DNA from 4 places in the Rhizobium sp. K102 genome. Region 2 is predicted to be linked to each of the others. Evidence: predicted binding sites of a transcription regulator. Region 2 holds the regulator's gene; each other region holds the start of a gene.

Region 1 (3,208 bases), 960 kb from region 2:
GAAACGGGCCGGGCGGAGGTACTGCTCATAGTGGAATTCTCGTTATCCGGGATTTTGGCCGTTCCGGCTTTTGCTGACCGCGCCGTCACACCAGTCCGCGAAGGCGGAAATGGCTGCATCTGCGCCGACCTCATTCAGCGTTTCGTGCCGCGTGTCCTGATATATCTCGGTGCTGATACGGGAGAAGCCATGGCCTTTCAAATGGTTCGACAGCCAGACCACGGCTTTTCCACGCTCCGTCGCCGGATCTTCTGCGCCGCCGACCAGATGGATCGGCAGGTCATGCCGCAGCCGGTCGAGATGGATCTTTTGCGGTGCGCGGAAGGTTAGTTCGAAGACATCGAGCCAGAGCGAAACCGAGGCGTCGAAGCCGCAAAGAGGGTCGGCGACATATTTGTCGACTTCATCGGGAATATGCGAAAGCCAGTCGAATTCCGTGCGGCGGTTGGCAATGGACCGGCCCCAGGCGGCGAAGGTGAGTTTCGGCAGGAGGCCGCTCGGCACGTCCGAGCCTTTCAGCATGCGTTCGGCAATGAGGATCGCCTGGGCGGCTCGGCCGGCAAGACCGACGGCGAAATTCGAATTCCAGACGGCGACCGCGTCGAATTCGGCAGGAGCGGCGACGGCGGCATTGAGCGCGATAAGGCCACCCATCGAATGGCCGAAGAGGATCACCTTTAGGCCGGGATGGCGCGAGGCCGCATGGGCGCGCATGGCCATGATGTCGCCGATCACCCGTTCGACTCCATCCCGCCGCGCGAAGCGGCCGATCGGCGCGTCGAGCGCCGTCGTCTCGCCATGGCCGCGGTGATCATGGGCATAGACGTGATAGCCGCGCGCCGCCATCGCCTCGGCAAAGCGGCGATACCGCTTCGAGTGCTCCGCCAGGCCGTGCGATATCAACAGAATGCCGCATGCGGGGCCGGTGGCCTCGGCATGGTGATAAGCCAGCGATGCTCCCGGCACGGAGAGCCATTGCGTTTCAGAAAACATTCGGATCCTACCTGCCGCAGCAGAACAGATCGCTAGCGCATAATTTCCGAAAGCGAAATCGCTTTAAGCAATTATGCTTCAACTCAAAGTGACAAAGCGTCGGGTGCGTGACTTTAAGGCGCCGAACGCAGTCGATAACAAATTAAAGGAATATTTGCGATTCAGGGTTGCTGTCGTTTACTCTTTGTGCTTATCTGTTCCTGTATTGTTCTTCTATGGGGGTTGAAATGAGCAGCATGCAGTTGCGTACCTTGACGTTCGCCGTATCGATGGCCCTTGCCGGCGCCGCCATGGCGCAGGAGGCCACGGGACGCACCCGTTTCATTCTTGCGGCGAGCTGGCAGCCCGCCTTCTGTCAGACAAACCAGAAGAAGGCCGAATGCGCAAGCCAGACCGGCGAGCGCCACGACGCAACGAATTTCTCGCTGCACGGTCTCTGGCCGATGCGACAAGATTATTGCGGCGTCAGCGACGACCAGAAGGCTGCCGACAAGGACGGCAAATGGTCTACACTGCCGGCGGTCACGCTTTCGGCCGAGACGCAGGCGGCGCTGGCCAAGGCGATGCCCGGCACGCAGTCCGGCCTGGAACGGCACGAATGGACAAAGCATGGCACCTGCACGAAAATGAGCGCGGAAGATTATTTCGGCGTCAGCGTCCATCTCGTGAGTGCGCTCAACGCATCGGCCGTGCGCGACCTCTTCGCCGCCAATATCGGCAAGACGGTCAAGTCCGATGCGATCAAGGCGGCTTTCGACAAGAGCTTCGGGCCGGGTGCGGGCGACCGCGTCAAGATGAGCTGCCGGCGGGCCGGCAATGTCAGGATGATCAGCGAGCTGACGATCGGGCTGTCTCAGGATGCGGGAACGGCGGCGGCAAAAAGCGGCGGCCTTGGCGATCTGATCCAGGGGGCGGGAAAAACCTCTTTCGGCTGCGATGAAGGTGTCGTCGATGCGGCGGGCTTCTGACCGGAATCCTGCCTAAACCGGGTTTCGGCGTTGCCCACAGGCGCTGTTTCGCCTACATAGCGGCACGAAACGAAGTTTCCCGCCCGGAGCAGCGCAGCATGGCACGTCAATTCATCTATCATATGTCCGGCCTCAACAAGGCCTATGGCAACAAGAAGATCCTGGAGAACATCCACCTTTCTTTCTACCCGGATGCCAAGATCGGCATCCTCGGGCCGAACGGCGCCGGTAAATCCACTGTGCTGCGCATCATTGCCGGCCAGGACAAGGAGTATACGGGCGAAGCCTGGCTGGCCGAGGGTGCCACCGTCGGCTATCTCGAGCAGGAACCGCGTCTCGACCCGAACAAGACGGTGTTCGAAAACGTCATGGAAGGCGTTGCCTCGAAGACGGCGATCCTCGATCGCTACAACGAATTGATGATGAACTATTCCGACGAGACCGCGGAAGAGGGCGCCAAGCTGCAGGACATCATCGACAGCCAGAACCTCTGGGATCTGGAAAGCCAGGTCGAGATGGCGATGGAAGCCCTGCGCTGCCCGCCGCGCGACGCCGATGTCACCAGCCTGTCCGGTGGTGAACGCCGCCGTATCGCGCTCTGCCGCCTGCTGCTTTCGCAGCCGGATCTGCTGTTGCTCGACGAACCGACCAACCATCTCGACGCCGAAACCATCGCCTGGCTCGAAAAGCATCTGCGCGACTATCCCGGCGCGGTGATGATGATCACCCACGATCGTTACTTCCTCGACAACGTCACCGGATGGATCCTCGAACTCGACCGCGGCCGCGGCATTCCCTACGAAGGCAATTACTCGGCCTACCTGCAGGCGAAAGCCAAGCGCATGCTGCAGGAAAACCGCGAAGAGGCCTCGCGCCAGAAGGCCATCAGCCGCGAACAGGAATGGATCGCCTCCAGCCCGAAGGCGCGTCAGGCCAAGTCCAAGGCGCGTATCAAGTCATACGAGCAGTTGGTGGATGCCGCCGAAAAGCAGCGTCCCGGCGACGCGCAGATCATCATCCCGGTCAGCGAGCGCCTCGGCCAGGTGGTCATTGAGATGGAAGGCATCACCAAGGGCTTCGAGGGCCGCACACTGATCAACGACCTGTCGATCAAACTGCCGCCCGGCGGCATCGTCGGCATTATCGGGCCGAACGGCGCCGGCAAGACGACGCTGTTCAGGATGATCACCGGCCAGGAAAAGCCGGATAGCGGTTCGATCCGCATCGGCGAGACCGTGCATCTCGGT
Region 2 (3,208 bases):
GGGTCCGAGCTTCCAGATGTCCTTTGCCGCGACTTTGGCACTGGTATCGGGCTATCAGCTGTGGAAGGACCGGCGCGTCCGGGAGAACGCGTTGCTGAAGCTGCCGGTGCTGCGGCCGGTCGTGGCGGTCGCCGGTTTCTTCGGCGGCGTCTTCCTGACCTCGCTGATCGGCGGATTTTCCACGGCGCTGTTTGCGGTCGAGCATTTTCATCGCCTGACCGCTTATGGCCTGCCGGCAAACCTTGCGACAATGCCGATCATCTCCTTCATCGTCATGCCGGCCGGACTGCTGGCGATGTTGCTCATGCCGTTCGGTCTGGACGCTCCGCTCTGGAAGGTGGTCGGCTTCGGCCTCGATCTGGTGATTGCGGTCGCCAAGACGGTGTCCGGCTGGGGCGGCGATATCGACCTCGGCCGCTTGCCCGCCTGGTATTTCGCGGTCGCCGTGGCAGGCTTTCTGCTGCTGACGCTGCTCCGCACCCGGTTGCGCCATGCCGGCACATCGATCCTCGCCGTCTCGACGCTCATCGTGCTCACTCTGCCGGGGTCCCGGCCACCGGATCTGGTAATATCCGAGGATGGTGGTCTGGTCGCGCTTGTCGCGACGGCGGCACTGGCTTCCAACCGCGAAAATCCGCCGGATTTCATCTTCGGCCAGTGGCAGAGAGCGCTGGTCCTGCCGGCGCACTACCCGCCGAAGATTCTGGATGGCCCTGCCATCCCGCCACCGGGTGAGGACCGCCGCGTCAGGCTGTCCCGCGACCAGCAGAATGACGCGAGGACGGCAATGGTGGCCGCTGCAGCCGGCGGTGAGGTAAATCGATTTTCCTGCGTCAAGAAGGCCTGGTGCATAGCCAGGCTCGGCAATGGCCATGTCGTCGCCGTCATCGACAATGCCGCCTATCTCGGCCCGGCCTGCGACGCCGGCGAGATTGTCGTGACCGCGGTGCGCCTGCGTTTCGACCGCTGCCGCTCGGGTGCGACGCTATTCACCGGCGAGACGCTGCGCAGGACCGGTTCCGTCGAACTGCGTTTTGCGCAGACGGGATTCGAGGTCGCAACCGCATTCGATGTTTTGTCGCGTCCATGGATGCGCCATCGCGCCTATGATTGGCGCAAAGACAGTTTTACCGAATCCGGCCCGTCCGCTGTCAGTGATAACGGCGAATGAGGCCGACCAGCTTGCCCTGCACCTTGACCCGGTCAGGCCCGAAAATACGGGTCTCGTAAGCCGGGTTGGCGGCTTCGAGGGCGATCGAGGCACCTTTGCGGCGAAAGCGCTTGAGCGTCGCTTCCTCGTCGTCCACCAGCGCAACGACGATATCGCCGGGACTTGCGGTGCTGCCGTTGCGGATAATCACCGTGTCGCCGTCGAAGATTCCGGCGTCGATCATCGAATCGCCCTTGACCTCCAGCGCATAATGCTCGCCCGAGCCGAGCATATCCGCGGGAACGACGATGTCGTGCGTGTTGTTCTGGATCGCCGAGATCGGAACGCCGGCGGCGATCCGGCCCATGACTGGCACGGACACAGTGTTGCCGTTGTCGGCGATCGGCTTTGCGGGGGCGGGGGCGGCGACCGGCTGGGGCTTGCCGAGGCTGCCTTCAATAACGCTCGGTGAAAAACCGCGGCGCGGCTGAAGACTGGGGCTATAGGCCTCCGGCAGCTTGATCACTTCCAGGGCCCGGGCCCGGTTCGGTAGGCGGCGAATGAAACCACGTTCCTCCAGCGCCGTGATCAGGCGATGAATGCCGGATTTCGAGGCGAGATCCAGGGCATCCTTCATCTCGTCGAAAGAGGGCGGAACGCCGGATTCCTTCATGCGCTCATGAATGAAAAGGAGAAGCTCCTGTTGTTTGCGCGTGAGCATCGACGTCAGACCCCGTGATTGAAACAAATCCAGAACGGACACTATATGTTCCATATGTGTTCCGCAAGTAGCTAAATTTCCGTAAAACTTCGCACCAACTCGTCGAGATTTTTATTTTCATTCGCCGGATTGGCGCACATGTCTTGCATTGGGGTGGTGCTGTCGCACATCTCTGGCGTGTCAGGAGGGATATCATGATCGCACATTCCGCCAAACCGCACCCGCTGGATCATGTCGTACTGCCCGTCGTCAATATCGACCTGGCGCGCGAAAGGCTCGGCAAGCTCGGCTTTACCGTCGCCGCCGATGCGCGCCATCCGTTCGGAACGGAAAATGCCTGCGTTTTTTTCGCCGACAAGACCTATATCGAGCCGCTCGGCGTGGCGAGTGTCGAGGAGAGCGAGACAGCGGCCCGCCAGGGCAATGTCTTCATCGCCCGCAATCGCGCCTTCCGCTTCCGCTGCGGCGAGGAGGGACTTTCGGCGTTGGCCTTTCTCACCGAGGATGCCGGCCTCGATCATCGGCGATTCGTGGGCAACGGCGCGAGTGGCGGCGAGATGTTGCAGTTCAGCCGGCCGATGCGGATGCCGGACGGTTCGGAAAGCGTCGGCAGCTTCAAACTGGCCTTTTCAGGAGATCTGCGCGCGCCCGACTTCTTTCTCTTCACCTGTCAGCGCATCAATTCGTTCCCGGCCGGTCGTGCCGCCCTGGAGACGCATGCCAATGGCGTGACCGGCATTGCCGAGATCGCGCTTTGTTCGCCGGAGCCGGCTGCGTTTGCCGCCTTCGTTGGTCTTGCGGTCGGGCAGACGGTGGTGGAGAAAACCGGTTTCGGCATGAAGATCGCGGCATCCAATGCCAAGATCAGCCTGATGACGCCGGAAGGGCTGGAGGCCTATTTCGAGCTTGTCGTTTCCGCCGCCGATCGTGGCCTGCGCGGTCAGGCAATCCTCTTCACCGTCACCGATCTTGCCGTGACAGAAGCGCATTTGGCTGCTAACGGAGTGACATACACACGCAAGAACAATCGCATTCTGGTGAAGCCCACGCCCGGGCAGGGCGCGCTTTTTGCCTTCGAGGAACCACGATGAGCACTGATACCAATTCCGAAGTCAAGATCGGCGAGGGCGCAGGCCAGGTCACCTTTTCCAACACCGGCCGCCTGTCGCTGATTGCCGGCCCCTGCCAGATGGAAAGCCGCGACCACGCCTTCATGATGGCCGGCACGCTGAAGGAGCTCTGCGCAAAGCTCGGCATCGGCCTCGTCTACAAGAGCTCTTTCGACAAGGCGAACCGCACGTCGCTTTCGGCCGAGCGCGGCATTGGCCTTGAAAAGG
Region 3 (3,208 bases), 1.1 Mb from region 2:
CGGCCGTCCATTCGGGGTGCTGCGGCAAGAGTTCGATCATCGCCCGAACGAAGAGATCGGTGCCCTTCTGATGGCGCACACGACCGAAACAGCCGACAAGATAGCGGCCGGGCAGACCGGTCGCGGCAATGCCGTCTTCCGCCGCTTCCGGCGGATGGAACAGGGACAGATCGACGCCATGCTGGATGACCGTGTGCGGCACTTCGAGGAAGGAGCCGGAGCGGTCGCTGGTCGCGATCACCGCGTCCATGCGGCGGATCAGCCATTTCGTGTAGGCGGTGTGGCGGCGCTGCGCAGCGGAGGTGAAGATGAGCTTCAGCGGCATGCGCAGGAGATAGCGGAGCAGGATGCCGACGGCCATCTCATTGTTGCGGCGGGCGTGCCAGACGCGATGGCGCCGGCGTGCCGGCGGGCGCCAGAGGCTTAAAAGTTGCAGCCATCTCAGTTTCGGCAGGTCCTCGGGCAGGCCCGGGCCGAGGGTCGCGATCCCGATGCCGAGCCGGGTCTGGCATGGGATGAGCTGGACGATGGTCGACGTGACGCCGGAGAGCCGGCGCTTGAAATTGGGCGCGATGATCTCGACGTCACGCATATCAGGCAAGGGAGGGGTCTCGTTTGTGGCGGGTGATCAGCCCCAGGAAACCTGGAGGATTTCGTAGGCCTTGGAGCCGCCGGGCGCGTTGACCTCGATGGAATCGCCGACTTCCTTGCCGATCAGCGCACGGGCGATCGGGGAGGAGATGGAGATGCGGCCGGCCTTGACGTCGGCTTCCTGGTCGCCGACGATCTGGTAGGTCTTTTCTTCCTCGGTGTCCTCGTCGACGAGCTTCACCTTGGCGCCGAACTTGATCTTGTGGCCCGACATCTTCGTGAGGTCGATGACCTCGGCGCGCGCCGTCAGGTCTTCCAGCTCGCTGATGCGGCCTTCATTGTGGCTCTGGGCTTCCTTGGCAGCGTGATATTCGGCGTTTTCGGAAAGGTCGCCATGGGCACGGGCTTCGGCGATCGCCTCGATGATTCGGGGGCGCTCCTCCTGCTGACGCCAGCGCAGTTCTTCCTGCAGCTTGACGAAACCACCCTGTGTCATCGGTACCTTTTCAACCATTTTTCTGTCCTTCACTCCTTGTATCGGCACGTCAGGCGCAAACACAAAAGAAAACAGGTCCCGAAGGGGAGCTTCGGAACCGTGCCACAATCCTAGTTAAGTGCTTATAGCAGATCGCCAAGGCCGATTTCCAGAAAATTCGCATAAACGCAACGCAACCCCCGCGATATCAGGTGGTGCGCGTGAAAATCGGGCAGGGGCGGGATGGAGCCGGATTGACTCCGTATATTAGAACATATAGTGAACATAGGAATGAAGAAGTCGCTTGCCGAACGCTTGGCCATCCTGTCCGATGCCGCGAAATATGACGCTTCCTGCGCCTCCAGCGGCACGCTGAAACGCGATTCGAGCACAAGCGGCGGGCTCGGTTCGACCGAGGGATCCGGCATCTGCCATGCCTATGCGCCGGATGGTCGATGCATTTCGCTTCTGAAGATCCTGCTGACCAATTTCTGCATCTACGACTGCGCCTATTGCGTCAATCGCTCGTCGAGCAATGTCGAACGGGCGCGCTTTACACCCGAAGAGGTGATCTGGCTGACGCTGGAATTCTATCGCCGCAACTATATCGAAGGCCTCTTCCTTTCCTCCGGCATTATCCGTTCGTCCGATTACACGATGGAGGAAATGGTCCGCATCGTCCGCGAACTGCGCGTGACGCATGATTTCCGCGGTTATATCCACCTGAAATCGATCCCCGAGGCGTCGCCGCGGCTGATTGAGGAGGCGGGGCTTTATGCCGACCGGCTGTCGCTCAATATCGAGCTGCCGACGGATAACGGCATCAGCCGCTTCGCGCCGGAAAAGAAGCCTGCCAATATCCGCCGATCGATGGCTGACCTCAGGCTGAAGATCGAGGCGGCCGGCGAGCCGACGCTGAAAAGCAAGAAACGCCAGCGTTTCGTCCCGGCCGGCCAGAGCACGCAGATGATCGTCGGCGCCGACGGCGCGAGTGACGCGACCATCCTTGCGACCAGCGGCCGGCTTTACAGCAGCTACGGCCTCAAGCGCGTCTATTATTCCGCCTTCAGCCCGATACCGGATTCGTCGAAGAACCTGCCACTGATCAAGCCGCCGCTGATGCGCGAGCACCGGCTCTATCAGGCCGACTGGCTCTACCGCTTCTATGGTTTCGGCATCGACGAGATCACCGCCAATCAGGCGGGCGGCATGCTCGATCTCAACCTCGACCCGAAGCTTGCCTGGGCGCTGGCCAACCGGGCCGAATTCCCCGTCGATATCAACAGGGCCGAGCGTGAACGGTTGCTGCGCGTGCCCGGCCTCGGCACCAAGACGGTCAAGGCGGTCGTTTCGGCGCGCCGCTTTCGCCGTCTGCGGCTGGATGATCTCTCGCGGCTCGGCGTTTCGATCAAGAAGGTCCAGTCCTTCATCTCGGCGGAAGGCTGGTCGCCGCGCCGGCTGATCGATAGGCCGGACCTTCGCGCCATGTTCGAGCCGCAGCCCGAACAATTATCGTTGCTGTGATGCGCCGGGTCGTGCTCGCAGGACGCGGAGATCTTGCCGAATGGCGTGATGCCGCGCGCGCCTTGGCGGCCGCCGGCATAGTGCCTGAGGAGATCGAGTGGCGCGAAAGAAGTGCGGAGGCGGATCTTTCCTTTCAGCGCGACGCCATGCCGCCGGCGCCGGCGGCATCACGCAAGCCGATGACGGTGCCGCCCACCTTCATCGAGCTTGCTGAGACGGTTCTTTGCCATTCCGATCCGGCGCGCTTCTCGCTGCTTTACCGCCTGCTCTGGCGGCTGCAGCTGGACCGGCAGCTGCTTGAGGTGACCTCCGACGAGGATGTCGTGCGTGCCAGGCTGATGGCGAAAAACGTGCATCGCGACGCGCACAAGATGACGGCCTTCGTCCGCTTCAAGGAGGTTGGCGCGGTTTCCGCAGGGCGGCGAAAATTCATCGCCTGGTTCGAGCCGGACCACCACATCGTCAGGGGGACGGCGCCCTTCTTCCAACGACGTTTCACCGACATGGACTGGTTGATCGCCACGCCCAAGGGATCGGCCGCCTGGGACGGCGAGCGGCTGACGATCAGCGACGAACCTTGCGAGAAGCCCAATCTTACCGACGTAACCGATGAGCTCT
Region 4 (3,208 bases), 140 kb from region 2:
CAAATCCAAATCCCCGCTTCACAATCGCAGAAAATCACGCACCCATATGGGCTTTCGGAGAGACGATGGCAAGCGCCGACCAATTGATCAACGCCTTCACGACGCTTCTCGTCACCATCGATCCGCCGGGGCTCGCCCCCATCTTCCTGGGACTGACGACCGGCATGAGCCGGAGCCAGCGAACCCAGGTGGCGCTACGCGGCTCAACCATCGCCTTCATCATCCTCGCCGTCTTCGCCCTGTTCGGCTCAAGCGTTCTCGGCGTGCTCGGCATTTCGATTGGCGCCTTCCGCATCGCCGGCGGGCTGCTGCTCTTCTGGATCGCCTTCGAAATGGTGTTCGAGAGGCGCCAGGAGCGGAAAGAGAAAGCCAGCGAGGCAGCTGTCACCAAAGATCATATCGAGAATATCGCCGTATTCCCCCTCGCCTTGCCGCTGATCGCCGGCCCGGGTGCGATCTCGGCGACAATCCTGCTTGCCGGCACGCTGCCGACCTCGGTGGAAAAGGCCCAGCTGATCGCCGTCATCGCCGCCAATCTACTGCTGACACTGCTGATGCTGCTGATTGCCGACAGGCTCGACCGTTTCCTCGGCGTCACCGGGCGGGCGATCCTGACGCGGCTCCTCGGCGTCATCCTCGCCGCCCTTGCCGTGCAGTTTGTCGTCGACGGCGCGAAGGCGGCGCTTAATCTGATCAGCGCGACGCCGCACTGAACAGCGCGAGAGCAAACAAAAAAGAGTATGACGCGTCAAAGGCATCATGCTCTCGGATCTTCTTCAAGCCGGGATATGCGGCCGATCAGAACGGGATGTCGTCATCGAGATCGCGCGAGAAGTTGCCGCCGCCGCCGCCGCGGTTCGACGATGAGGACGACGCCGGGGCGCCGTAATCGTCGCCGTAATCATTGTTGCTACTGCCGCCGCGGCCACCGGAGCTCGCAGCACCGCCATCGCCGCGGCCGTCGAGCATGGTCAGCGTCGAGCTGAAGCCCTGCAGCACCACTTCCGTCGAATAGCGGTCCTGGCCCTGCTGATCCTGCCATTTGCGGGTCTGCAGCTGACCTTCGATATAGAGCTTGGCGCCTTTCTTCACATATTGCTCGACGACCTTGCAGAGGCCTTCGTTGAAGACGACGACAGTGTGCCATTCGGTCTTTTCGCGGCGTTCGCCGGAATTGCGGTCACGCCAGGTCTCCGAGGTCGCGATACGGAGATTGGCGATCGGCCGGCCATCCTGAGTGCGGCGGATTTCGGGGTCTGCACCCACGTTTCCAACCAGAATTACCTTGTTCACGCTACCAGCCATGCTTCTCACCCTGCCTGCCGCCCTGCCCGGCGGCGTTTCAATCGATCGGCGCACCTTAAACCATCACGGACCGCCGATGCGCATGGGCGGCATTTAATCCACATGTTTATCCATCAGAAAGCCGCATGCATTCATCAGGAATTTTGTTCTTTATTTGTTCTAGTTTATCCGTATGATCCTGTCAACAGAATCGAAAACCTTGAACCTTCCCGGATATTCAGCCTCGACTCGCCCGCCGGCATCACTAAATAAGGGCTGTTATCCAGAAAACCAAAGCAGAGACGATGAGCGAACTGAAGACGATCTCCATCCGCGGCGCGCGCGAGCACAATCTGAAGAGCATCGATCTCGATCTGCCGCGCAACAAGCTGATCGTCATGACCGGTCTTTCGGGCTCGGGCAAATCCTCGCTCGCCTTCGACACGATCTACGCCGAGGGCCAGCGGCGCTACGTCGAGAGCCTGTCCGCCTACGCCCGGCAGTTCCTCGAAATGATGCAGAAGCCCGATGTCGACCAGATCGACGGGCTGTCGCCGGCCATTTCGATCGAGCAGAAGACCACCTCGCGCAACCCGCGCTCGACGGTCGGCACCGTCACCGAGATCTACGACTATATGCGCCTGCTCTTTGCCCGCGTCGGCGTTCCCTATTCGCCGGCGACCGGCCTGCCGATCGAAAGCCAGACGGTCAGCCAGATGGTCGACCGCATCCTCGCTTTCGGCGAAGGCACCCGTCTTTATATTCTCGCGCCGCTCGTGCGCGGGCGCAAGGGCGAATACAAGAAGGAACTGGCGGAGCTGATGAAGAAGGGCTTCCAGCGCGTCAAGGTGGACGGCCAGTTCTACGAGATCGCCGAGGCGCCGGTTCTCGATAAGAAATACAAGCACGACATCGACGTCGTGGTCGACCGCATCGTCGTGCGCTCCGATGTTTCGGCGCGCCTGGCCGACAGCCTGGAGACTTGCCTGAAGCTCGCCGACGGGCTGGCAGTCGCCGAATTCGCCGACAAGCCGCTGCCGCCGGAGGAAACCTCAGCCGGCGGCTCGGCCAACAAGTCGCTGAACGAGACGCATGAGCGCGTGCTGTTTTCGGAGAAGTTCGCCTGCCCGGTCTCGGGCTTCACGATCCCGGAGATCGAACCCCGGCTGTTTTCCTTCAACAATCCCTTCGGCGCCTGCCCGACCTGCGACGGCCTCGGCGCCCAGCAGAAGATCGACGCCGACCTGATCGTGCCCGAGCCAGAGCGGACACTGCGCGACGGGGCGATCGCGCCCTGGGCCAAGTCGACCTCGCCCTACTACAACCAGACGCTGGAAGCGCTCGGCAAACATTACGGCTTCAAGCTCGGCACCCGCTGGAACGATCTTTCCGACGAGGCCAAGGATGTCATCCTCAACGGCACCGACGACAAGATCGAATTTCACTACGCCGACGGCGCGCGCTCCTATACGACCCACAAGAACTTCGAGGGCATCATCACCAATCTCGAGCGTCGCTGGAAGGAGACCGATTCCGCCTGGGCCCGCGAGGATATCGAGCGCTTCATGTCGGCAGCCCCCTGCCCGGCCTGCAACGGCTATCGCCTGAAGCCGGAAGCGCTCGCCGTGAAGATCAACAGGCTGCATATCGGCGAAGTGACCGAGATGTCGATCCGCGTCGCCCGCGACTGGTTCGAAACGCTGCCGGCCAGCTTCAACGCCAAGCAGAACGAGATCGCCGTGCGCATCCTCAAGGAAATCCGCGACCGGCTGCGCTTCCTCAACGATGTCGGCCTGGAGTACCTCAGCCTGTCGCGCAATTCCGGCACGCTGTCGGGCGGGGAGAGCCAGCGCATTCGCCTCGCCTCGCAGATCGGCTCGGGCTTGACCGGCGTGCTTTACGTGCTCGACGAGCCGTCGATCGG

Evidence for each region. Region 2 encodes LexA, which represses DNA repair genes until DNA is damaged. Its sites were predicted from a motif close to TGTTCNNNNTGTGTTCNG; they were not measured.
Region 1: MHI61_RS09005 (ribonuclease) is a predicted target of LexA. The motif match lies at 1,189-1,206, and genes of this name have one in related genera.
Region 3: MHI61_RS08520 (putative DNA modification/repair radical SAM protein) is a predicted target of LexA. The motif match lies at 1,335-1,352, and genes of this name have one in related genera.
Region 4: uvrA (excinuclease ABC subunit UvrA) is a predicted target of LexA. The motif match lies at 1,450-1,467, and genes of this name have one in related genera.

What each region holds. Positions count from the first base shown of each region.
Region 1 is NZ_CP092436.1:628,190-631,397, forward strand. Features, by position in the region: gene MHI61_RS08995 (DMT family transporter) at 1-29, opposite strand, end outside; gene MHI61_RS09000 (alpha/beta hydrolase) at 43-993, opposite strand; gene MHI61_RS09005 (ribonuclease) at 1,221-1,961, shown strand; gene ettA (energy-dependent translational throttle protein EttA) at 2,060-3,208, shown strand, end outside.
Region 2 is NZ_CP092436.1:1,583,342-1,586,549, reverse strand. Features, by position in the region: gene MHI61_RS13670 (ComEC/Rec2 family competence protein) at 1-1,171, shown strand, start outside; gene lexA (transcriptional repressor LexA) at 1,152-1,871, opposite strand; gene MHI61_RS13660 (VOC family protein) at 2,066-2,962, shown strand; gene kdsA (3-deoxy-8-phosphooctulonate synthase) at 2,959-3,208, shown strand, end outside.
Region 3 is NZ_CP092436.1:529,181-532,388, forward strand. Features, by position in the region: gene MHI61_RS08510 (glycosyltransferase family 4 protein) at 1-601, opposite strand, end outside; gene greA (transcription elongation factor GreA) at 629-1,105, opposite strand; gene MHI61_RS08520 (putative DNA modification/repair radical SAM protein) at 1,358-2,590, shown strand; gene MHI61_RS08525 (UdgX family uracil-DNA binding protein) at 2,590-3,208, shown strand, end outside.
Region 4 is NZ_CP092436.1:1,442,173-1,445,380, forward strand. Features, by position in the region: gene MHI61_RS12950 (MarC family protein) at 66-713, shown strand; gene MHI61_RS12955 (single-stranded DNA-binding protein) at 799-1,305, opposite strand; gene uvrA (excinuclease ABC subunit UvrA) at 1,590-3,208, shown strand, end outside.